DNA from 3 places in the Agrobacterium sp. 22-3639C2 genome. Region 1 is predicted to be linked to each of the others. Evidence: riboswitches for the same ligand, from Rfam matches in the RefSeq annotation. Region 1 holds a riboswitch; each other region holds the start of a gene.
The links. A riboswitch is a leader RNA that binds a small molecule or an ion and turns the genes downstream of it on or off. The one in region 1 is predicted to bind cobalamin.

Region 1 (7,913 bases):
AACAAACGAGCGCGCTCGACGTCCGTGGACGTAACTGAGGCACGCTTCTCAACAGTTTGAATCTACGCATTGTCCCCTCTGGAAAATAATCCCGGGTTCGGGGCTGATGCGATGGAGCGATCGGGAGGAAAATCCATGAGCGATCAGCCAGTGCGGGCTCAACCGCATAATGAATTTGAAAAAGTGCTGTCGGGAAGTTCGACCCAGGTCGCTGCTTTCGATACGCACAACAAGAGTTTGCTTGAAAAATTCCAGCACTTTCTGCATTCCAGCCCGGCGGCCGTACCGCTGATCGTTCTGGTGTTGTCGCTGGCTGTCTTCGGCATGACCCTGGGCGGTAAGTTTTTCTCGGCCTTTTCGCTGACCCTTATCCTTCAGCAGGTGGCAATCGTCGGCATCGTCGGCGCGGCACAGTCGCTGGTCATTCTGACAGCAGGTATCGATCTTTCGGTCGGTGCGATCATGGTTCTGTCCTCCGTCGTCATGGGACAGTTTACGTTCCGCTATGGTTTGCCTGCCGAACTCTCGATTGTCTGCGGTCTCGCAGTCGGCGCATTTTGTGGCTTTATCAATGGCGTGCTGGTTTCGCGCATGCGGCTTCCGCCCTTCATCGTTACACTGGGCATGTGGCAGATCGTGCTGGCCACCAATTTCCTCTATTCGGCCAACGAAACGATCCGCTCACAGGATATCGTCCAACAGGCGCCCATTCTCCAGTTTTTCGGCAACAATATCCGCATCGGCAGCGCCGTCTTCACCTATGGCGTCATTGCGATGGTTCTGCTGGTTGCCCTGCTCTGGTATGTGCTGAACCGCACCGCCTGGGGTCGACATCTCTATGCAGTGGGTGATGATCCTGACGCAGCCGAACTTGCCGGCGTTAACGTCAAGCGCATGCTGACGACCGTCTACACACTTTCCGGGCTTATCTGCGCCTTCGCGGGCTGGGCTCTCATCGGCCGCATCGGCTCGGTATCGCCGACCGCCGGTCAGTTCGCCAACATCGAATCCATCACCGCAGTGGTCATCGGCGGCATATCGCTGTTTGGCGGACGCGGCTCGATCATGGGCATGATCTTCGGCGCGCTGATCGTCGGTGTCTTCTCTCTCGGCCTGCGACTTATCGGAACAGACCCACAATGGACCTATCTGTTGATCGGCGTCCTTATCATCTTGGCTGTCGCAATCGACCAGTGGATCAGAAAGGTAGCAGGCTGATGGCAAAAGAACCTATCCTCACAGCACGCAATCTCGTTAAACGCTACGGTCGTGTGACTGCGCTCGACAATGCCGATTTTGACCTTTATCCGGGCGAAATCCTCGCCGTCATCGGTGATAACGGTGCTGGAAAATCCTCTCTCATCAAGGCGATTTCCGGTGCGGTGACACCCGATGAAGGGGAGATCAGGCTTGAAGGCAAGCCGGTACAGTTCCGCTCGCCGATCGAGGCGCGCAAGGCTGGTATCGAAACCGTTTATCAGAACCTTGCGCTGTCTCCCGCATTGTCCATAGCCGACAATATGTTTCTCGGCCGTGAAATCCGCAAACCCGGTATTCAGGGAAGCCTGTTCAGGGCACTGGACCGTCCGGCGATGGAAAAGTTTGCCCGTGAGAAACTCTCTGAACTCGGCCTGATGACGATCCAGAACATCAATCAGGCGGTGGAAACCCTCTCCGGCGGCCAGCGCCAGGGTGTTGCGGTGGCGCGTGCAGCCGCCTTCGGCTCCAAGGTCGTCATCCTTGACGAACCGACAGCGGCGCTCGGCGTCAAGGAAAGCCGCCGCGTTCTCGAGCTTATTCTGGATGTACGCGCGCGAGGGCTACCGATCGTTCTCATCTCGCACAACATGCCGCATGTTTTCGAGGTTGCTGACCGGATTCATATTCATCGGCTGGGCAAGCGTTTGTGCGTCATCAATCCGAAGGACTATACCATGTCCGACGCCGTCGCCTTCATGACGGGCGCCAAGGAAGCGCCAAAGGAAACGCTGGCCGCATGACGTTGAAGCTTGAAACGATCGTCGAAGACGTTCTTCGGCGGGCTGAGGATAAATCTCGTTTTATCATTGCCATTGCCGGTCCCCCTGGGGCCGGCAAATCCACGCTGGCGGATGCCCTGTGCGGTGCCCTCGTGGCGCGCGGCGAGGCTGCGGCTGTCCTGCCCATGGACGGCTTCCATATGGATAACGGTATTCTCGAAGAACGGGGGCTCTTGCCGCGAAAAGGCGCACCGGAGACCTTCGACGTGCGCGGCTTTCTTGATATCGTCTCCGCAGTTCGTCAGGGCGGGCAGGAAGTTCTTGTCCCGGTTTTTGACCGCTCCCGCGAAATTGCCATTGCCTCCGCTCGCGCCATCGCGCCAGAAACACGCTTCATTCTTGCCGAAGGCAACTATCTGCTGTTGAACGAGGCGCCGTGGACGAAGCTTTCCGGCAGCTTCGATCTTACCGTCTTCGTAGGCCCATCCGTTGCGGTGCTCGAGGAACGCCTGCGGGATAGATGGCAGGGCTATGGTCTCGATGCGACCGAGATTCACGCCAAACTGTTCGAAAATGATCTTCCCAACGGAAAGCGGGTGATTGAGAACTCCCGCCCCGCCGATATTCGCATCGATATCTGGGAATAACCCGCCGCTTCCGTCCGTAGGCGGCATCGAGCATTCACCGTTAAGCCTTTGTTGACCATGTGTTGAATCTTTTTGATCCACAGGGTGGGGCTTTCGCATGTCTAATTATTGACGAAAAAAATTCATCATATACTATATGTGGTGTTCAAGGTTCTTTCGATTCGCAAGCGTCGGGAGCTAAGACGGGAATTCGGTGCGCAACACCATTATGGTGAAGCAATGCCGAAACTGCCCCCGCAACTGTAAGCGGTGAGCATCGTTCCGATTTGAGCCACTGGCGCTAAAAGCTCCGGGAAGGTGGGAATGGATGTTTTGACCCGCAAGTCAGGAGACCTGCCTTGAGCGAAAACGTCCACGGGCGGGGTGTCCGGAAGGAAGGTGTATGACGCAAATGAATTGCGTGCGCCCTTTTCTGCCCCCTCCAGAACAAGCTTCGGGGTGAAGTCATGCCAGTGCATTTTTATGAGTTTCTACGCTCGTCGGCGTAGACAGCGATCTTACGCGGCCTGAGCCGCGCCTCGCCAGAATGACAGAACCATCGCCACCCGCTTGTGATTGCAGGCGGGCAATGTTGAGCCGTGCGTAAAGGCGGCTTCGAAAGAGGAAACAATGACCGTCACCGTTTACAGCAAACCCGCCTGCGTTCAGTGCACTGCCACCTATCGTGCGCTTGACCGCATCGGTGTCAGCTACGAGATCGTCGATATCTCAGAAGACGCGGATGCCCTCGATCGCGTTCGCGGCCTTGGTTACATGCAGGTTCCCGTGGTCGTTGCCGGCGAACGCCATTGGGCGGGTTTCCGTCCGGACATGATTGGCTCGATCAGCTGAGGAGGCGATGCGATGGGGCTGATCGTCTATTATTCCAGCCGGTCTGAGAACACTCATCGCTTCCTTCAAAAACTGGGGCGACGATTGCTTCGCCTGCCGCTCGGCGCCGAGGAAGACGTTCCTCACGTGTCGGAGCCCTATGTTCTCGTCACCCCCACCTATGGGGGCGGCGGCATGAAAGGAGCGGTACCGAAACCGGTTATCCGGTTTTTGAACGAGCCCTCAAACCGAAATCTCATTCGCGGCGTCATCGCGGCGGGAAATACGAATTTTGGCGCAGCTTTCGCATCCGCCGGAGATATCGTGTCGCGTAAATGCGCGGTGCCGTTTCTCTACCGCTTCGAGCTTCTCGGCACGGAGGAAGATGTCGCCAACGTCAATCATGGATTGGAACGATTTTGGACACGCTGACCTCGAGCGCGGTGCGCAACACGGATGCCAAACAACAAGTAACCGCTGCGCAGAAACACCTGGACGCGGGACTGGACTATCACGCGCTGAACGCGATGCTGAACCTCTACGATGAAAACGGGAAGATTCAGCTCGACAAGGACCGCCTTGCGGCACGGCAATATTTCCTTCAGCACGTCAACCAGAACACGGTGTTTTTCCATAATCTCAGGGAAAAGCTCGATTATCTCGTGACCGAGGGATATTACGAACAGGAGGTGCTGGACCAGTATTCCTTCAATTTCGTCCGTGACCTCTACGACGAGGCCTATGCCAGAAAGTTCCGTTTTCCGACATTTCTCGGCGCCTTCAAATATTATACGTCCTATACGCTGAAGACCTTCGACGGAAAGCGTTACCTGGAGCGTTATGAGGACCGCGTCTGCATGGTGGCGTTGGCTCTGGCGCGTGGCGACGAGCAGCTTGCCCGCGATCTGATGGATGAAATCATTTCCGGCCGCTTCCAGCCGGCAACCCCGACCTTTCTCAACGCTGGCAAGAAAAGCCGCGGTGAGCTGGTTTCGTGTTTTCTGCTGCGTGTGGAAGACAATATGGAAAGCATCGGCCGGTCCATCAATTCAGCATTGCAGCTTTCCAAGCGTGGCGGTGGCGTAGCACTGTCCCTGACCAATATTCGCGAAGCCGGCGCGCCGATCAAACAGATCGAAAACCAGTCCTCTGGCGTCATTCCTGTCATGAAGCTGCTGGAAGATTCGTTCTCCTACGCCAACCAGCTTGGCGCGCGCCAGGGCGCTGGCGCGGTCTATCTGCATGCCCATCACCCGGACATCATGCGTTTCCTCGATACCAAGCGCGAAAACGCCGACGAAAAAATCCGCATCAAAACCCTTTCGCTCGGCGTGGTGATCCCTGATATCACCTTCGAACTCGCGAGAAACAACGAGGATATGTACCTGTTCTCGCCGTATGATGTTGAGCGGGTCTATGGCGTGCCGTTTACCGAGATTTCCGTCAGCGAAAAATATCAGGAAATGGTCGCCGACAGCCGCATCCGCAAGAAGAAGATAAAGGCACGCGAGTTCTTCCAAGTCATCGCAGAAATCCAGTTCGAAAGCGGTTATCCCTATATCATGTTCGAGGATACGGTGAACCGCGCCAATCCGATCGCCGGCCGTATCAGCATGAGCAATCTTTGCTCGGAAATCCTACAGGTCAGCGAGGCGAGCGAGTTCAACGACGATCTCTCTTACAGCCATATGGGCAAGGATATTTCCTGCAATCTCGGCTCGCTCAACATTGCTTCAGCAATGGATTCGGCTGATTTCGGCAAGACGATCGAAACCTCCATCCGGGCGCTGACGGCCGTTTCTGACATGAGCCACATCTCGTCTGTCCCTTCCGTGGAAAAGGGCAATGATGCGAGCCACGCCATCGGGCTTGGTCAGATGAACCTGCATGGCTATCTGGCGCGCGAGCGCATCTTCTACGGCTCCGAAGAGGGCATCGATTTCACCAATATCTATTTCTACACGGTGACCTATCACGCCATCCGCGCCAGCAATCGCCTTGCCACTGAAAGGGGCCAGAGCTTCAAGGGCTTTGAAAACTCCAAATATGCCTCGGGCGACTACTTCGATAAATATACCGACCGGGAATGGCTGCCCGCGACGGAAAAGGTCCGCGACCTTTTTGAGAAAGCTGGCATTTCCATTCCGACACAGGAGGACTGGAAAGCGTTGAAGCAGGCCGTCATGGAGACCGGCCTCTATAACCAGAACCTTCAGGCCGTGCCGCCCACAGGCTCGATCTCCTATATCAACCACTCGACCTCCTCGATCCATCCCATCGTCTCGAAGATTGAAATTCGCAAGGAAGGCAAGATCGGCCGTGTTTATTATCCAGCTTCCTACCTTTCGAACGACAATCTCGAATATTATCAGGATGCCTACGAAATCGGTCCGGAAAAGATCATAGATACCTATGCGGCGGCCACCCAGCATGTCGATCAGGGCCTGTCGCTGACACTGTTCTTCCGCGATACGGCAACGACGCGCGATATCAACCGGGCGCAGATCTACGCCTGGAAAAAAGGCATCAAGACCATCTACTACATCCGTTTGCGCCAGATGGCGCTGGAAGGCACGCAGGTTCAGGGCTGCGTATCCTGCACGCTCTGAATTGAGGGACAAGACAATGAACATTGCCGTAAAACCCGCGTCCCGTATTCGCGCGGTCAACTGGAACCGCATCGAGGATGACAAGGATCTCGAAGTCTGGAATCGCCTGACATCGAATTTCTGGCTACCGGAAAAGGTGCCGCTCTCCAACGATATCCCGTCCTGGGGAACGCTGAAGCCGGAAGAGCAGACCCTGACGATCCGCGTCTTCACCGGGCTGACATTGCTGGACACGATCCAGAACGGCGTCGGTTCCGTGCGCCTGATGGCGGATTCGGCGACGCCGCACGAGGAGGCGGTGCTTTCCAACATCTCCTTCATGGAGGCGGTCCACGCCCGCTCCTATTCCTCGATCTTCTCGACGCTCTGCTCCACGCCTGACGTCGATGACGCCTATCGCTGGTCGGAGGAGAACGAATTCCTGCAACGCAAATCCGCGCTCATCATGCGCGAATATGATAGCGGAAATCCGTTGAAAATGAAGGTCGCCAGCGTGTTTCTGGAGAGCTTCCTGTTCTATTCCGGCTTCTACCTGCCAATGTTCTGGTCAAGTCGCGCCAAGCTTACCAACACGGCCGATTTGATCCGTCTCATCATTCGCGATGAGGCCGTGCATGGCTATTACATCGGCTACAAGTTCCAGCGCGCGCTCGAACGTCTGGGCGAAGCGGAAAAACAGGAGATCAAGGATTTCGCCTTCGATCTTTTGCTCGAGCTTTACGACAACGAGGCCAAATATACCCAAGACCTCTATGACGGCGTTGGCCTGACGGAGGACGTCAAGCAGTTCCTGCATTACAACGCCAACAAGGCCTTGATGAATCTGGGTTACGAGGCGCTGTTTCCGCCCGAGGCTTGCCGGGTCAATCCTGCGATCCTCTCGGCGCTGTCTCCCAATGCCGACGAGAACCACGACTTCTTCTCCGGCTCCGGCTCTTCTTATGTCATCGGCAAGGCGGTCGCCACAGAAGACGAAGACTGGGATTTCTGAACCGGTTGTCGCCAAGAACCCGCAAAAGTTATTGCGGGTTCACGACCTGGCTCGCAAGCCGGAAGGGGCTGGATACTGTTGCCCCGATAGCATCGAACACAAAGGCACCCGCGCGGCCTATGCCGTTTTCGCCGTTGCCGTTCCGGCTCGCCTCCAGTTGTGGCACCAGCGACGCGAGTGCCGCATAGCGGTCGTGGTTGAGCGGATCCGATGCCTTGAGCTTGGAGATGTCAACGAACTGAACGCCCTCTTTCAGGGCGGCTTCCTGCACTTGAGGATCGGTCACATCCAGCGCGCCTATGCGGGTGACGTCGGCCCCCAGGATGGAGGAAGCCTTCAGGGCGCGGTCGTCCTTGGAGACGAGAATGGTGAGCGGCGGATTGAGCCTTCCCACCACCTCGATCTGCTTGCGGAAAACATCGGCGTCGATATCCGGCGCGGCCAGCACTACCTGTAGTTTGGAGAGCACATCGTTCCTGCCTTCGAAGCGCAATTGTCGCAGCGCTTCCATGACCAGCCAGCCGCCCATGCTGTGACCGAACACGACAATGCTTTTTTTCGGTGTTTGCCTGGTAAGGTCGGTCAGCACCGTGGCCAGCGCGTCTCGCGAATAGGTCGCTGATTCCTTGTCGGCCACGTAACCGGTGACGCTCGCCTGGGACGGCCAGGAAAAGACCAGCGGCACACCATCCATATTGGCATCGGCTGCCATTTGTGCCGCACGGAACAAGGCTTCCTGATAGCTGTAATTATAGCCATGCACAAAAAGCGCAATCTGCTTGCCGGAGCGGGTGACGTCGCCAAGATCGGAATTGAAACGCGTTTTCGTCAGCATATCGGCTTTGGTGACGACAAAATCCTTGCTCGGGTTCGGCTT
Region 2 (7,913 bases), on a different contig from region 1:
CAAGCCCAAGGATGACGACAGAGAGCTGAACCATCCCGCGCTTAGGGATCGCCCTGCCTGCTGAACCAACCCCAATCAGGCCGCGTGCTTGCCAATCAGACCTGGAATATCCACCGGCTCCATCTCGTCCGATGTCTGCGAAGGGACATCGCTCGTCTGCATCCAGGTGATCAGCTCGAAAGTGCCATCGGCATTTTCGGCAATCGCCGTGCAGCTTTCCACCCAGTCGCCGGTGTTGATGTAGCGGATGCCGTCCATGTCTTCCATCACGGCGTGGTGGATATGGCCACAGATCACACCATCCACATTGTTGCGGCGCGCCTCGTCGGCCACTACGCGCTGGAACTCGCCGATGAAGTTGACGGCGTGTTTGACCTGCAATTTCGCCCAGGCCGAGAACGACCAGTAAGGCAGGCCGATGCGGCGGCGCACCGCAGCAAGGACGATGTTGATCGCAATCGCCGCGTCGTAGGCCCAGTCACCGAGATAGGCGAGAAGGCGGGCATTGCGCACCACCACGTCGAACTCGTCGCCATGGATGATGAGATATTTCTTGCCGTCTGCAGCCTCGTGGATCATGCGCTCGGCCACTTCGATACCGCCGAAATGCATGCCCGGAAACTCGCGCAGGAATTCATCGTGGTTGCCGGGAATGTAAACGATACGTGTTCCCTTGCGGGCCTTGCGCAACAACTTCTGCACCACGTCGTTGCAGCCCTGCGGCCAGTACCAGCTGCGGCGCAGGCGCCAGCCGTCGATGATGTCACCGACCAGGATGATCGTATCGGCCTCGTGATGTTTCAGGAAGTCGAGCAAAAAATCCGTCTTGGCCGCCTTGGAACCGAGATGGACATCCGAAATGAAAAGCGTTCTGAACTGTCTGGTTTCAATTTGACCGGCCACGGATTTAATCCCCTTGTTCGGTTGCGTCCCTGCGGCTTTCTTCCCTCTCAGAACCAGACTCGTGTTGCAGCAACATGACAATGGCCGGTTTTTGTATGGAATATGACTGATGGCATCACGAAAACGCGAATAAGCCATGCCCGCATTTGCATAAGCGGGCGGCAAATAACGGCTGTACCACGGGAAAGTTTGTTGTATTCAGAGGGCCGGAATTGAACCAGACATGACGGTGGAAGACATGACCTCTCACGATAAGAACAACACGCCCGCCAACACGGCAAAGGCCGACATCGAGGAACAGGCGCTCTTTTTCCACCGCTACCCGCGCCCCGGCAAGCTGGAAATCCAGGCCACCAAGCCCCTTGGCAACCAGCGCGATCTGGCGCTTGCCTACTCGCCGGGTGTCGCCGCCCCCTGCCTCGCCATCCATGAAAATCCGGAAATGGCAGCGGAATATACCGCCCGCGCCAATCTCGTTGCAGTGATTTCCAACGGTACGGCAGTGCTTGGCCTTGGAAATATCGGCCCGCTTGCGTCCAAGCCTGTTATGGAGGGCAAGGCCGTCCTCTTCAAGAAATTCGCCGGCATCGACGTTTTCGATATCGAGATCGATGCGCCCGGCATCAACGACATGGTCTCCACCATCGCAGCGCTGGAACCCACCTTCGGCGGCATCAACCTTGAAGACATCAAGGCGCCCGAATGTTTCGAGGTGGAGCGCCAGCTGCGCGAGAAGATGAACATCCCGGTCTTCCACGACGATCAGCACGGCACGGCGATCATCGTCGCCGCCGCCGTCACCAACGCGCTGGAACTGGCTGGAAAATCGCTTTCGAGCGTCAAGATCGTTGCCTCCGGCGCCGGTGCGGCAGCCCTTGCCTGCCTCAATCTGCTTGTCGCCATGGGCGCAAAGAAAGAAAACATCTGGGTCCACGATATCGAGGGCCTCGTTTATGACGGCCGCAACTCGCTGATGGACGAGTGGAAGGAAGTTTACGCGCAAAAGACCGACAAGCGGGTTCTGGCCGACTCGATCGACGGCGCCGATGTCTTCCTCGGTCTTTCGGCGGCAGGCGTGCTGAAGCCGGAACTTCTGGAGCGCATGGCGGAAAATCCGCTGATCCTGGCACTTGCCAACCCCAATCCGGAAATCATGCCGGAAGTGGCCCGTGCTGCCCGCCCGGATGCGATGATCTGCACCGGCCGTTCGGATTTCCCGAACCAGGTCAACAACGTGCTGTGCTTCCCCTATATCTTCCGCGGCGCGCTGGATTGCGGCGCAACCACGATCAACGAGGAAATGAAGATGGCCGCCGTGCAGGCCATTGCCGAGCTTGCCCGCGAAGAAGTCTCGGAAGTCGCCGCCAAGGCCTATAGCGGCGAAACGCCGATCTTCGGCCCGAACTACCTCATTCCCTCGCCTTTCGATCCGCGCCTCATCCTGCGCATCGCGCCGGCCGTTGCCCGTGCTGCCGCCGCAAGCGGCGTCGCCGCCCGGCCAATCAGCGATTTCGAAGCCTATCTCGACCAGCTCAACCGCTTCGTCTGGCGTTCCGGCTTCATCATGAAACCGGTCTTCAACGCCGCCAAGGTTGCCGAAAAGAAGCGCATCATCTTTGCTGAAGGCGAAGACGAGCGCGTGCTGCGCGCCGCACAGGTGCTTCTGGAAGAAGGCACCGGCATCCCGATCCTCATCGGTCGCCCGCAGATCATCGAAACGCGCCTGAAGCGCTTCGGCCTGCGTATCCGCCCGAATACCGATTTTGCGGTGGTCAATCCCGAAGACGATCCGCGTTACCGCGACTACGTCGATGATTATTTCGCACTGGTCGGCCGCGCTGGCATCAACCCGGAGGCGGCCCGCACCATCGTGCGCACCAACTCCACGGTCATCGGCGCGCTGTCGGTGAAGCGTGGTGAGGCGGATGCGCTGATCTGCGGTCTGGAAGGCCGTTACGACCGGCACCTGCGCGACGTGAACCAGATCATCGGCAAGCAGGAAAGCGTTCGCTCTTTCGCAGGCCTCAGCCTGCTCATCACCCAGCAGGGCGCGCTGTTCCTCACCGACACCTTCGTCAACAACGATCCGACCTCCGAAGAAGTGGCCGAAATGGCCATTCTCGCGGCAAAGGAAATCCGCCGCTTCGGCATCACGCCGAAGATCGCGCTCGCCAGCCACTCCAATTTCGGGTCGCGCGATTCGGAAAGCGCCCGCAAGATGCGCCGCGCCCTGAAGATCGTGCAGGCAGCGGCACCCGAACTGGAAGTGGACGGCGAAATGCAGGGCGGCTCGGCACTTTCGGAAGCGCTGCGCAAGCGCGCCATGCCCAACAGCGTGCTTACCGGCGAAGCGAACCTGCTGGTCTTCCCGAACCTCGATGCCGCAAACATCACGCTCGGCGTCACCCGCACGCTGACGGAGGGCCTGCATGTCGGCCCCATCCTGCTTGGCACGGCTCTTCCCGCCCATATCCTGTCGCCCAGCGTCACCTCGCGCGGCGTTGTCAACATGGCGGCCTTTGCCGTCGTGCAGGCATCGCACCCTTCGGTGTGATGAAGGCGTATTAACGCAGTTTTGAACATGCTGTTGCCGCATTGCGGCAACAGCTTATGTTATCTTCCTGAACACGGATTTCCCGAAGCATAACACCCTCGCCACCGGCCGGGGACATCGAACGGATCGCACCATTGACCCGGCGCCGCAGCATTATCGGCCTCCTGCTTCCCCTTGTTTTCATCGCCCCGGCCGCTGCTTTCGCGGATCAGGTCTGCGATACGCTTTATGCGCAGCTGCGCGAACCGCCGCGTGTCATCGGCAACACCGCCGAGGTACGGCGTTACGCCAATGCGCTCACCCGCCAGAACATCGAGATCCGCAGGATCAGGAACGATCTGCGCCGTTACGGCTGTTCATCCGCAAGCGTCACCGTTTATGGCAGCCCGAATGCCGAACTCTGCGCAGAGATCAGCGACGCGATGGCGGATGCGCAGAGCGAACGCGATGCCATCATCCGTGACCGCGACTATGCCATGGCGGCCCAGGGCAGCGATGATAGCGACATCAGACGCCAGCGCATTCTCGCCGCACTCGACGCCAATGGCTGCAGCGCCATTCCGGAAACGGAAGCGCGCCAGCCGACGGCACCCGATGTGACACGTTACCCCGACGCCTTCGGCGAACAGAGCAATCCGCCGGGACAGGCAGGGCTTTCGCCCTACCCCAATGCCGCTGCTGAAGGCGGGCTCAGGACGCTGTGCGTGCGCACCTGCGACGGCTCGTTCTTCCCCATCGCTTCCAATGCCTCGCCGCTCGATTTCCGTGCGCAGGCCGAACAATGCCAGAAAATGTGTCCGGGTACGCAGACGGAGCTTTATTTCCACTCCATGACGGAGCAGGAAACGGCTGACATGGTCTCGGCTGAAACAGGAAAGCCCTATAAGGACCTGCCGACCGCCTTTGCCTATCGAAATGCCTCAACCAAAGCCCCAGGCTGCGCCTGCAACATGGCCGCCTATCACGAGGAGATGAAGCAGCAGGAGGCTGCGCGGCCGGAAGCTGAGAAACCCTATTCAAGCATCACGACCATTCCATCACCGCAAGGTGACACCTCCAAAAAACCCACCGAACTGCAGCAGGCCGCAAAGCCGCCGGAACAACCGGTTCCGGAACGCGACTATGACCCGAACAACAGCAGGGTCCGCGTCATCGGCCCTAAATTCCTGCCCGACCAGACAGGCCGGATCGACCTGAAGAACCCGGCGCTGAAGGGCATTCAGCCGCAGCAATAGCTCCCATCAAGCACGCGGTATGGAGTTGGCAACGCTCTATCTCACTCACAAGGCGGTCGCGTGTTCTCTTTACCGCCCGCCCCAGCGATTGCGAAACACCAGCTCCTCCAGCGGCACGCGCTGCCGCCAACCCTTCACCGCCAGTTCCGGCTCGGTATAAAGTGTATCGACGCGGCCGAGGCATAGCCAGGCGACGATCTCGATGTGGTCCGGGATTTCCAGAATGGTCCGAATGTCGCTATCGTGGAAAATGCTGACCCAGCCGACGCCGATGCCTTCGGCGCGCGCTGCAAGCCAGAGGTTCTGGATGGCGCAGACGGTGGAATAGACATCGGTGCGCGGATTGTGGGTGCGGCCCAGCACCACCTTGCCGCCACGCGTCGGATCGCAGGTGACGCAGATGCTGAGCGGCGCCTTGCGGATGCCCTCAAGCTTGAGGCTGCGGTAAAGCGCCTGCTGCTCCCCCTCGAACATCGCCGCCGCCTCGCCATTGGCGCGGCTGAAGGCAACCCAGGCTGCCTGCCTGACCGCACCGTCAGTGACGAGCGTGAAATTCCACGGCTGCATGAAACCGACCGAGGGCGCGGAATGCGCCGCCTTCAGCAGGCGCTCGACCACATCTTCCGGCAATGGATCCGGAAGGAACTGGTCGCGCACATCACGGCGGGTTTCGATGGCACGGTAGATCGCCTCTCGCTCCCCCTCGGAAAACGGGTAGGCGGGCGAAAGCGCGTGATCGAATGCATTTGCGTCGAGCGAACTGGTCGCGAGTGGATCGGTCGGCATCGTCTATCCCCAACAATGCTGGCGCGCCGCCACGAAAACCGGCTCCGGTTTTCGCCTGCACGACGCGCTGCTGCAACAACCTGCCGCCGTCCACGCGGTCTGGTCTATCCTGTCAGGCCGGTCTTCTGACTCGGCTTCATCCGCCCACTTTCGCCTTCCCGAATGGATTCAGTGGCATCAAGAAAAAGGGCATCCGCCTCACAGCGCTGGGCACGTTCCGGTCTTGCACCGGATTCCCGATTCTCCCGCCCTAAAGGGCAGGCACCTGACGAAGAAGCTTATGAGCAACAAAGATTGCAAATACAAGTATCTTGCGCAGCGATGCGGCAATGTGACCGTGGCCACCTCACCGGCGTATTGCGGCCTTCAGCCGCCGCGCAGACGCGCGCCAGCTGAAGCACCCCTACCGCATCACCCAACGGGAAAATACCGCACATAAGCGAACTCATCCCCGTCCGGTGACCAGTTGGGGGAATTCATCGTTCCCTGCCCGCCGAAAAGGTCAAACAGCGTTTCGGCATTGCCGCCATCCATATCCATCAGCCGCACGCGCACGTTGAGGTCGCGCGGATGGTCGAAGACATCGGCGTCGTAGGAGACGAAGACGACCTTGTCACCGCTGGGGGACGGATGCGGGAACCAGTCGCCATAGGCGCTGTCGGTGATACGCTCGACGGCCGAGCCATCCACCCGCACGCGCCAGATCTGCATCTGGCCGGTGCGGCTGGAGTTGAAATAGATCCATTCTCCATCCGGCGAATAATCCGGCCCGTCATTGCGGCCCTCACCATGGGTAAGGCGTGTCTCAACACCGCTGTCTATGTCCATGGAATAAATATCGAAAACCTGATCGCGAATGCCGCAATAGGCGAAACCTTTCCCGTCCGGCGACCAGCCGTGCCAGTAGGACGGAAGGTTCTTAGTCATCAGACGCGGCGTTCCGCCCGTCGAAGGCAGCAGATAGATGGCACTCTTGCCGAACTCCACCTTGTCGGAAATGGCATAAAGCGAACCGTCAGGCGAAATGCCGTGGTCATTGTTGCAGATTGTCGCAAAGCCGGTATCGACCTTTTCCGGCGAAGGGTCGCCGGCAAGTGACAGGCGATAAAGCAGACCGTCGCAGTTCAGAAGCAGGTATTTCCCGTCCGGCGACCAGTTCGGAGCCTCGAACAGCTCCGGCGTCTGCCAGACCACCCGCATCTGCCGAGTGCGGATGTTGAAGATTTCGATGGAACTGCGCATGCTGCCTCCCGGGCCTGTCGATCGTCTGGCGTGGAGCGTTGAATGGCACAAACATTCCGTTTGCATCCGCCACCGCCGTGATTATGATCCTATTGCCGCAGGCACCGCCCTGCAAATTCAAATAGGAAAAAACAGCAGCGTTCCGGCACCGCCCGCTCCCCTGCCCGTTTCTCCCAGATCCGAGGTTCCGCGATGAACACCATCGCCGTTCACGGCATCCGCTTCGGTCGGATCGCCGCAATGCTTCCTGTCAAGAATATCGAGAAGGCCCATGACTTTTATGTCCGTGTGCTGGGCTTCGAAAAGACCTTCGAAAACGGCAACCCTGTCGGTTTCATGATCCTGAAACAAGGTAATGCCGAGTTGCACCTGACATTGCAGTCGACGCACAAACCGGCCCCCTTCAATGTGGCGCATATGCTGGTCAGCGACGCCGGCGCGCTGCACGCGCTTTGCAAAAGCCACGGGCTTCGCATCATCAAAAGTCTGCAGGACAAGGATTATGGCCTGCGGGCCTTCGTTTTCGAAGACCCGGATGGTAACCGCATCGATGTGGGGCAGGTTATTTAACGAGATAGGGAGACGGCGCGGCGTGTCCGCGCCGTTGGAGGAAAAGGATGCTTCTTCGCCATCGATATTTGGCGAAGCCGCAGCATCCGCACTCCATCACCCCGAACTAGATTCGGGGTCCAGCAAGCTCCCTCCATGCCCTCCTTCGACTACCTGTCCCTGAACCGGTTGGTAATCGGATAACGGCGATCGCGGCCGAAGTTCTTCTTGGTGATCTTCACCCCGGGCGCGGATTGGCGGCGTTTGTATTCGGCGAGATAGAGCAGATGCTCGATCCGGTGCACCGTCGCGATATCATGGCCACGCGCGAGGATTTCCTCGACCGACATTTCCTTTTCCACCAGGCACTCCAGAATATCGTCCAGCACCGGATAGGGCGGCAGCGAATCCTGGTCTGTCTGGTTGGGTCGCAATTCGGCGGATGGCGCCTTGGAGATGATATTGGCGGGGATCACTTCGCCGGACGGCCCGAGCGCGCCCGGCGGCACATGGGAATTGCGCCAACTGGAGATGGCGTAGACCTGCATCTTGTAGAGGTCCTTGATGGGATTGAAACCGCCATTCATGTCGCCATAAAGCGTCGCATACCCCACCGACATTTCCGACTTGTTGCCTGTTGTCAC
Region 3 (7,913 bases), on a different contig from region 1:
TTCCGCCCAGAGATCGAGCGCGGCGGCGGAACGGGTATTGCCAATCGTTTTCGCAAGCTCAGGGGTGCGCGGATCGCGAAGGGTGCAGATCACGTCATTATTGGCCGGAAGGCGGGCGCGGGTCACGCCGTGGGCGACCATTTCCGCATCGCACAGAACGGGCTTGCCCGCCAGCAAAGCACCACGTGCAGCGACAACGAAATCCGGAGAAAAACGGAAATGGCTGGCCGCTTCCACCAGCCCGCAGGCATGGATCATGCGAATGGCGATATCCGCCTGATCTTCGGTAAAGGCGGACAAATCCGCTTCCTCGCGAATGATGGCGAAGGAGCGCTCGTAAATCGCATTGCCGTCGCGAATATAATCATGGTCGGTCATCGGTCATCCTGTCGAAGCGCGGCAACGATTGCCTCCTTACCCAGACGGGCAAGCAGGTCGGCAGCGTTTTCCCCGGGCTTATGTTCTTTTTCGCAAAGACGGGCAAGCCGCGAAAGCGCCGTCCTCTGTTGCTCGAAAGGTAAAATACCGTCCTGCGGGTCGCAGGCGCGGCTCGAAAACGAAAAGGCCAGACCATCGGCGGTGCCGGAAAAGGTCAAAAACGAGGGGGCGGGATGCGCGCAACCCTTTCCGCAGCCGGAGAGATGCAGTGTGAAGGAGCCATCGAGCATGGAAGCTAGTTCCCGCGATGCAAAGGCCGCCAGATCATGTGTGGGAAAGAAAGCCGAAGCGCATCCCGGCGTGCCGGGACAGACAGCGATGGAAGACCGCGCATCACCTGCCCTTGTGATGAAACCGGCACTGTCCGCAGTTTGCATCAGCGCATCGCAAGCATTCCGCGACCCGAAAAATAGCAGGCTATGATTGAGCGACGGCCGCAATGTTTCGATATCAAATGCGCGCGCCAGTCCACAGAGCCGCGACAGATCGGAAGCACGAACTTGCGCGAAAGCAGGAGTGATACCGGCAGCAAAGGTACCATCACCGGCCGCCATCAGCCCCAGGGGCGAGGAAGGCGCAGGCATCTCGCCTTGGCTCTCGCTATCTACCAGGCGGTCTCCGCAAATCGCCTTTATCGTCCGCAAATCCAGATCGCGGCCACGGGCAAGCGGTCCTTTGCCGGCCAGATGGACGAGCAGCAACAGGACCACATCGGCTGCCTTGTCGGCCTCAACAAATCCCGCGCGCAACGCCTTGCTCTCCGGACCTCCGACAAGCAATTGCCAGAAAACTCGATGATCGAGCCGCACCGCCTTCAGACGGATATCGGCCAGCAAATCGCACATGGAAAGACGGCCGCCCCCATCGATGATGACGGACATTTTGGCGGCGAGCTTTTCATGCAGCGCCAGCGCAGCAGCCTCTCTGCGAATCTCATCCGCAATGGCACTGCCATCGGCGATTTCCCGATCGTCCCGACCGGCAAGAGGTGAGGTCTCGACTGCCAGCCCGTCGCGAAGCGGCAAACCGAGCGCCAGAACATCATTCTCCAGGTCGCAGGCGCTTTCCCGCGTCAGGCCGCGAAATTGCAGGCTGCCGCGTGCCGTGATGTCTATCAGACCGTTGCCGTGCTGCTCGGCAAGTTCGCAAAGTGCTATCATATCATGGGGCGCAATATCCGCCTCGAATGCGATGCGCGACAGGTATCCGTCACCGGTCAGCATCGGGGTCGATAAGGCCGGACACGTCCCACGGCGGCCAAACGGCTGGACCGGATCGGAAGGGGCCGTCCTCATGCGCCGACCCTTTCAGAACGGGGCAGGATCAGCATTTCAAGTTCCGCATCCACCGCATTGCGGCGGCTGTGCCACAACCCGCGACGACGGGCGGATAAAAAGCGCGTCGCCATGACCTCCGCCGCCTTCGGATTTTCCCGCAGGATGAAATCGCGCACGTCCTCATTGCCGAAATAGGCGTCGTAAAGCGCCTCGATCAGCGAGGAAGATACCGCATGGGTGGTTTCCGCAAAACCGATCAGCCGGTCAACCGTCTCGGCAAATTCCGCCGCCCCGCGCGGGCCGTGCCGCATCTGGCCGGCAATGAAGCGCGGATTGACGGCGCGGGCCCGAACAACGCGCGTCAGCGCCTGCGAAATGGATCGCGCGCGCGGACGCGCGGGATCGGTCGTATCCAGCGCCACAATATCGGCAACGCCGCCAAGGAGTGCTTTTGCGGCGGAAAACCCACCGATGAAGGCGACATCGGAAGAGCCGTCGAGAAGATCGCGGCCCGGATCGTCACCGGTGTGAACGAGAAGATCGGCACGGCGCACCAGCTCGACAAAACCGGCATCCTCGAAAATCTCAAGCCCATCCGCACCACCAAAGGCATGGCTTGCCGCATCCAGATACGCCTGGCCCAGTTCCTCGCGTTCTTCCCATTTTCCGCTGGCGAGTTTCTCCTCAGTGCCCGCACCATAGGTGCCGGGTGCCGAACCGAAGATGCGTGCGGGTATATGCCCGAGTGCCACCGCCTCTTCCGCCAGCGGATTGTCACCCGGCGCTTCATCCCGCCGCGCGACAGCCTTGGCGGCGGCGTCTAGAAGAGCGATCAACGCCGGAAACATGTCGCGGAACAGGCCGGAAATCCGGAATGTGACGTCGACACGCGGCCGCCCGATACTGGCCGGCGGCAGAACCTCGATGCCTGTGACGCGGCCCGTCGCCAGGTCATGGATCGGTCTCGCTCCCATCAGATGCAGCGCCTGCGCCACATCCTCGCCGCCATTGCGCAGGCTGGCGCTGCCCCAGAGATCAAAAACCAGATGTTTCGGCCAGTCGCCATGGGATTGCAGATGGTGCCGAAGCGCTTCTTCGCCCGCCATGCGGCCCAGCTCGAAAGCCGTCGGCGTCGGCATGGTGCGCGGATCGGCAGCATAAAGATTGCGGCCCGTCGGCAGGACATCGAGACGCCCGCGCGCGGGTGCGCCGGAAGGACCGGGGACAATATGGCGGCCATCGAGCGCGGCAAGCAGCGCCGTTTTTTCCGCCGCAGCACTTTCAAGCCTCAGAAGATCGGTCTCGCCTTCGGGGCTGCGGCCAAAAACATGCTGGCCATCCTTGATAGCGAAGTCCTTGAGGTCGCAGAGGAAGGCGTCGATGCGCGACAGCGCCGCATCGGCATCGTCCTTTGCACCGACACCGGCATCCGCCGCAAGACCGGTTTCCAGCGCCTTCTCTACGATCAGTTTCGCCAGCCGGTCGCGGCGGCGGCGGTCGAGCCCATCTGCCTGCGCATATTCGTCGACGAGCTGTTCAAGAGCCGATTGTTCCGGCGAAAGCCCGGCATCTACCAGCACAGGCGGAACATGGCCGATCGTGACAGCAGCGATCCGCCGTTTGGCAACCGCCGCTTCGCCCGGATTGGAAACGATGAACGGATAGACCACCGGCAAAGACCCGGTGACGATTTCAGGAAAACAATCGCGGGAAAGCGCAACTGTCTTGCCGGGCAGCCATTCCAGCGTGCCATGCGCACCGACATGCACAATGGCATGCGCCCCTGCGACACGCTGCATCCAGGCGCCGAAAGCGACCAACGCATGACGTGGCGGCAGGGCAGGGTCATGGTAATCCACCCGCCGATCCTCATTTCGCCCACGATCCGGTGCCAGGGCCACGAATATCTGGCCGAAACGGGCGACGCGAAAACGGAATGCGCCGTCGGCTAGTGCGTCGTCCTGTTCGGCCGAACCCCACGTGCTATCCACGGAGGCGGCAACCCCTTCAGGCAAACCCAAAAGAAAATCACGATAGTCTAAAAGTCCGACAGCCGCTTCCTGCTGCTCGACACAATCCAGCAAAGCCCGCGCCGTTTCGGGAATATCCGAAACCACATATCCTGCCGCGGCCAGATCGCGCAGCATTTCAAGCACGCTTTGCGGCACATCGAGACCAACGGCATAACCCGTGCGCCCCGGCGCAGCACCGGGATAATCCGGCATCAGAATGACGATCCGCCGTTCCTGTGGCGTGGACTGTTTTAATTGCAGAAAGGCAGCGATTCGGTTTGCCACCTGTTCGACGCGATCAGCCTCCGGTACATTGATGAGGCTGATACCGCCATCAGTCCGCACCTGCTTGAACGAGATTGCGCCAGCAAGAATCCGGCCATCGAGTTCCGGCAGAACCACATGCATGGCAAGATCGGAAGGGTTGAGACCGCGCGCATTTTCCGCCCAGCCGTCCCGTCGCGTCGTCGCCATAACCACCTGAAACACCGGCACGCCGAGGCGGTCAAACAGGGTTTTACCGCTGTCGTCCATTTGACTGGCAAAAGCCGTGGCGGCAACGATGGCGGCGGGCTGGAGTTCGGGCAGTACGGTTTCGAGAAAGCGGATCGCCTCCCCATCCTTGAGGCCGCTGACGAAAATCGGCAATGGCGCAAAACCGCGCTGAGAGAGCGCGTGAAAAAGCGCATCCACGGGCGCCGCATCGGCAGCAAGAAGCATGGAGCGGTAAAAGAGAATGGGAAGGACAGCTGCACCGGCGGGAAAACCGGCGCAGGCTTCCGCCTGATCCACGACGCCGTTACCCGGCCGGTAAAAGCCGGCTTTCGGCAGCGGTTGAGCCTCGATATCTGGCCATGCGCCACCACTTACAAGGGCAGCAAGACCAATGGCAAGCCGGTCCATATTTTCCCGCCCACCCTCGCGGAAGAAGGCGAGGACGGACGCCAACGTCTGGCGATCAACAGTCGAGGCCGCTTCGAGCTTTTCGTCTCTCTCACTGCATTCACCCGGCAGGAGCATAAGTTTTATGCCACGTCGCCGCGCCATCGTGCTGAGCTGATCGACGCCATAGCGCCAGCGTTCCGCGCCGCCGAGAATCCGGATAAGGATGACACGGGCATGTTCGGCCGTCTTTTCGATCCACAGATCGACCGACATCGGATGCCGAAGCTCGGAGAGGTTGGCAGCGGACAGGGACGGAAGCGCGCCCTCTGCCTGCCGCCATGCCTGTTCCAGCCCGGCAAGATCGCTTGCCGAAAAAGACAGCATCACCACATCCGATCGCGGCTGGTTGAGATCAACCGGCTCGATCAGGTCGTCCAGAGACGAAGATGTGGTGGCGAGAATGTGCATTTCTATCAGGCGGCCAGCATCTGTTCGATCTTTTCGCGGTTGAGGCCCTTTTCGCCTATGACGACGAGGCGGCTGCGGCGCTCTTCACCGGCCGCCCAGGGACGGTCATAATAATGGTTGACGCGGCTACCGACTGCCTGCACCTGCAGGCGCATCGGCTTGGTGGATACTTCGACGAAACCTTTGATGCGCAGAACATTTTCCGCAGCCGCCGTCTCGGCGATACGAGCCGCCAGCGCTTCCGGATCGGTCACGGCCGGCAGGTCGATGACGAAGCTGTCGAAATCGTCATGTTCGTGGTCGAGTTCACCATCGTGATGGGTGCGGCGGTTTTCGATATCCTCTTCAACCGCAAGACCGAGGCCGATCAGCACGGCCGGATCGATGACGCCATTCGAGGCGACGACGATCTTTGCGGCCCGCGGCAAATGCTCGAGAATATGAGCCTTCGCCTTTTCCAGACCGGCGCTATCGAGCAGATCCGCCTTGGTCAGCACGATAAGATCGGCACAGGCGATCTGGTCCTCGAAAACCTCTTCGACCGGATCGTCGTGATCGAGGGCTTCGTCATTTGCGCGCTGGGCGGCAAGGGCTTCCATGTCATGCGCCACCTGACCCTCGGCAAGGGCAGCGCCATCCACCACGGCAACCACAGCGTCAACCGTCACGCGGCTCTTGATGGCCGGCCATTGAAATGCCTGCACCAGCGGCTTGGGCAGGGCAAGGCCGGAGGTCTCGATGAGGATGTGCTCCACCTTCGGCTGGCGGCTCAGAATCTGTTCGATGGCCGGCTGGAAATCATCCGCCACCGTGCAGCAGATGCAGCCATTGGCCAGCTCAACGATGTTTTCCTCCGGGCAGCTCTCAATGCCGCATCCCTTGAGGATATCGCCATCGATGCCGATATCACCGAATTCGTTGACGATGATGGCAAGCCGCTTGCCATCAAGCTTTTCGAGGAGACCGCGCAGCAGCGTGGTTTTTCCAGCCCCCAGAAAGCCGGTGACGATGGTGCAGGGAACGCGGTCCAGAAGGGTGCTCATGATCTCTCCTCGGTAAAATCGAATGGGGGAATGCGCGCCACCATGCCGCGCTTCAATGTGTCGGGGCGGCAGCGCCAGGGCATCAGGCCATCTGCGGAGGCGGCCAGCATTTGTGCGCCCGTGAGCAGGTCTTCCGCATCGTTGGGCGTCAGCCCGCCGAATACATAGGACCAGCCATCGGCACCGCGCAGCACGGCACTGAGGCCTCGTTTGCAATTGGCAAGGCAATTGACGGAGCGAACATCGATGCCGGAGTCACGCGCTTTTGCGATGGCAGCTTCCGCAAGGATGGTGCCGGGGCGCGGCTCCGCATTGGGATCGGTGTCGTCGCGACAGCTTCGGCAGACAAAAACGACCACGCCGGAAGCTGTGTTGACTTCCATTGTCCCGTCCGCACAAGAAGATGTTGTGGTAATATCCAAACCGTTCCGCTTTCCGCGCCTTTAAACTCATCGGGGTGCGGATGTCGAAAACAGCGCACTGAAAAGCGCGGCTGCAAATCAATTCGACCGGCTGACCGGAGCACCCCGCCCGGGAGACGTTTTTTCCTGAAACGGCAGGTCTCCTGGCTTGCGGCTTTAAAACACCCTGCACCACCTTCCCGGGCCAATTTTATGGTCCAGTGGCTTCATAGTGCGGGCTTACCGCTTACAGTTGCGGGGGCAGCCACGGAATGACCCGTTATGGGGTGGAACCGTGTTCCCTCTTAGCTTTTCCCGTTGCCGGGAAAAGACCGTCAGTGCCTTACCCTTAGGCTGAACGGGCGTGACGGTCAATGCTGCCGGCTTGTCGATTGCCGGGTGCGGCAAATTGAGTATAGTCGCCGCTCCGAATGGCGGGGCATACGGTCCCGCGCCGCTGGACGAGAAGGAAAACGCGATGACACGCGATATCAGCGACAGCGAAGCCGAACGCCACCGGCAGAAAATGGTCAACCGCAAGACGGTTCAGGATGCCGAAGTCGCGGAAAAGACGATCGAAAAAGGTCTGCTGATGATCAATACCGGCCCTGGCAAAGGCAAATCCACGGCCGCTTTCGGCCTTGCTTTGCGCATGCTCGGCACCGGGCGGCGGGTCGGCGTCGTGCAATTCATCAAGGGCGCATGGTCGACGGGTGAACAGCAGGCCCTGACTTTGTTCGGCGACAGGGTGGAATGGCGCACCATGGGCGAGGGGTTTACCTGGGACACGCAGGACCTGAAGCGCGATGTCGCGGCAGCTACAAAGGCCTGGGAGGAAGCGAAAGCACTGATGGCCGACGAAACGATCGGATTGCTGGTTCTCGACGAACTGAACATTGCGCTCCGCTATGATTACCTGCCGCTGGAAGAGGTCGTCGAAACGCTTTCCAACCGTAGATCCGATCTGCATGTCATCGTTACCGGCCGCAACGCCAAACAGCCGTTGATCGACGCTGCCGACATGGTGACGGAAATGACCCTCGTCAAACATCACTTCAAGGCGGGCGTAAAGGCGCAGGCCGGGATAGAATACTGACATGACTGCACGTGTGCTGATGTTTCAGGGAACCGGCTCGGATGTCGGCAAATCGCTGATGGTGGCTGGCCTTGCCCGCGCCTTCATCAGGCGTGGCCTGTCCGTCATGCCGTTCAAGCCGCAGAACATGTCGAACAATGCGGCGGTCACCGCCGATGGCGGCGAGATCGGTCGCGCGCAGGCGCTGCAGGCGCGGGCGGCAGGCGTTCCGCTGTCGGTTCACATGAACCCGGTGCTTTTAAAGCCGCAGAGCGAAACCGGCGCACAGGTCGTCGTACAGGGCAAAATTGTCG

Region 2: it holds a riboswitch for cobalamin, as region 1 does, so the genes downstream of both, bluB (5,6-dimethylbenzimidazole synthase) here and nrdH (glutaredoxin-like protein NrdH) in region 1, are expected to answer to the same signal.
Region 3: it holds a riboswitch for cobalamin, as region 1 does, so the genes downstream of both, ACQZ6D_RS23760 (DUF1636 family protein) here and nrdH (glutaredoxin-like protein NrdH) in region 1, are expected to answer to the same signal.

Annotation. Positions count from the first base shown of each region.
Region 1 covers NZ_JBNWDB010000003.1:877,422-885,334, reverse strand. Annotated here, with positions in the region: gene ACQZ6D_RS17320 (ABC transporter permease) at 136-1,218, shown strand; gene ACQZ6D_RS17315 (ATP-binding cassette domain-containing protein) at 1,218-2,000, shown strand; gene ACQZ6D_RS17310 (nucleoside triphosphate hydrolase) at 1,997-2,626, shown strand; cobalamin riboswitch at 2,758-2,981, shown strand; gene nrdH (glutaredoxin-like protein NrdH) at 3,236-3,457, shown strand; gene nrdI (class Ib ribonucleoside-diphosphate reductase assembly flavoprotein NrdI) at 3,470-3,868, shown strand; gene nrdE (class 1b ribonucleoside-diphosphate reductase subunit alpha) at 3,856-6,045, shown strand; gene nrdF (class 1b ribonucleoside-diphosphate reductase subunit beta) at 6,062-7,036, shown strand; gene ACQZ6D_RS17285 (alpha/beta hydrolase) at 7,065-7,913, opposite strand, start outside.
Region 2 covers NZ_JBNWDB010000001.1:615,503-623,415, forward strand. Annotated here, with positions in the region: gene ACQZ6D_RS03040 (UDP-2,3-diacylglucosamine diphosphatase) at 76-912, opposite strand; gene ACQZ6D_RS03045 (NADP-dependent malic enzyme) at 1,142-3,457, shown strand; gene ACQZ6D_RS03050 (DUF2865 domain-containing protein) at 3,592-4,692, shown strand; gene bluB (5,6-dimethylbenzimidazole synthase) at 4,762-5,478, opposite strand; cobalamin riboswitch at 5,577-5,762, opposite strand; gene ACQZ6D_RS03060 (TolB family protein) at 5,890-6,720, opposite strand; gene ACQZ6D_RS03065 (VOC family protein) at 6,913-7,290, shown strand; gene ACQZ6D_RS03070 (NAD+ synthase) at 7,440-7,913, opposite strand, start outside.
Region 3 covers NZ_JBNWDB010000006.1:87,143-95,055, reverse strand. Annotated here, with positions in the region: gene ACQZ6D_RS23780 (precorrin-8X methylmutase) at 1-378, opposite strand, end outside; gene cobG (precorrin-3B synthase) at 375-1,733, opposite strand; gene cobN (cobaltochelatase subunit CobN) at 1,730-5,080, opposite strand; gene cobW (cobalamin biosynthesis protein CobW) at 5,086-6,123, opposite strand; gene ACQZ6D_RS23760 (DUF1636 family protein) at 6,120-6,506, opposite strand; cobalamin riboswitch at 6,662-6,876, opposite strand; gene cobO (cob(I)yrinic acid a,c-diamide adenosyltransferase) at 7,003-7,620, shown strand; gene ACQZ6D_RS23750 (cobyric acid synthase) at 7,622-7,913, shown strand, end outside.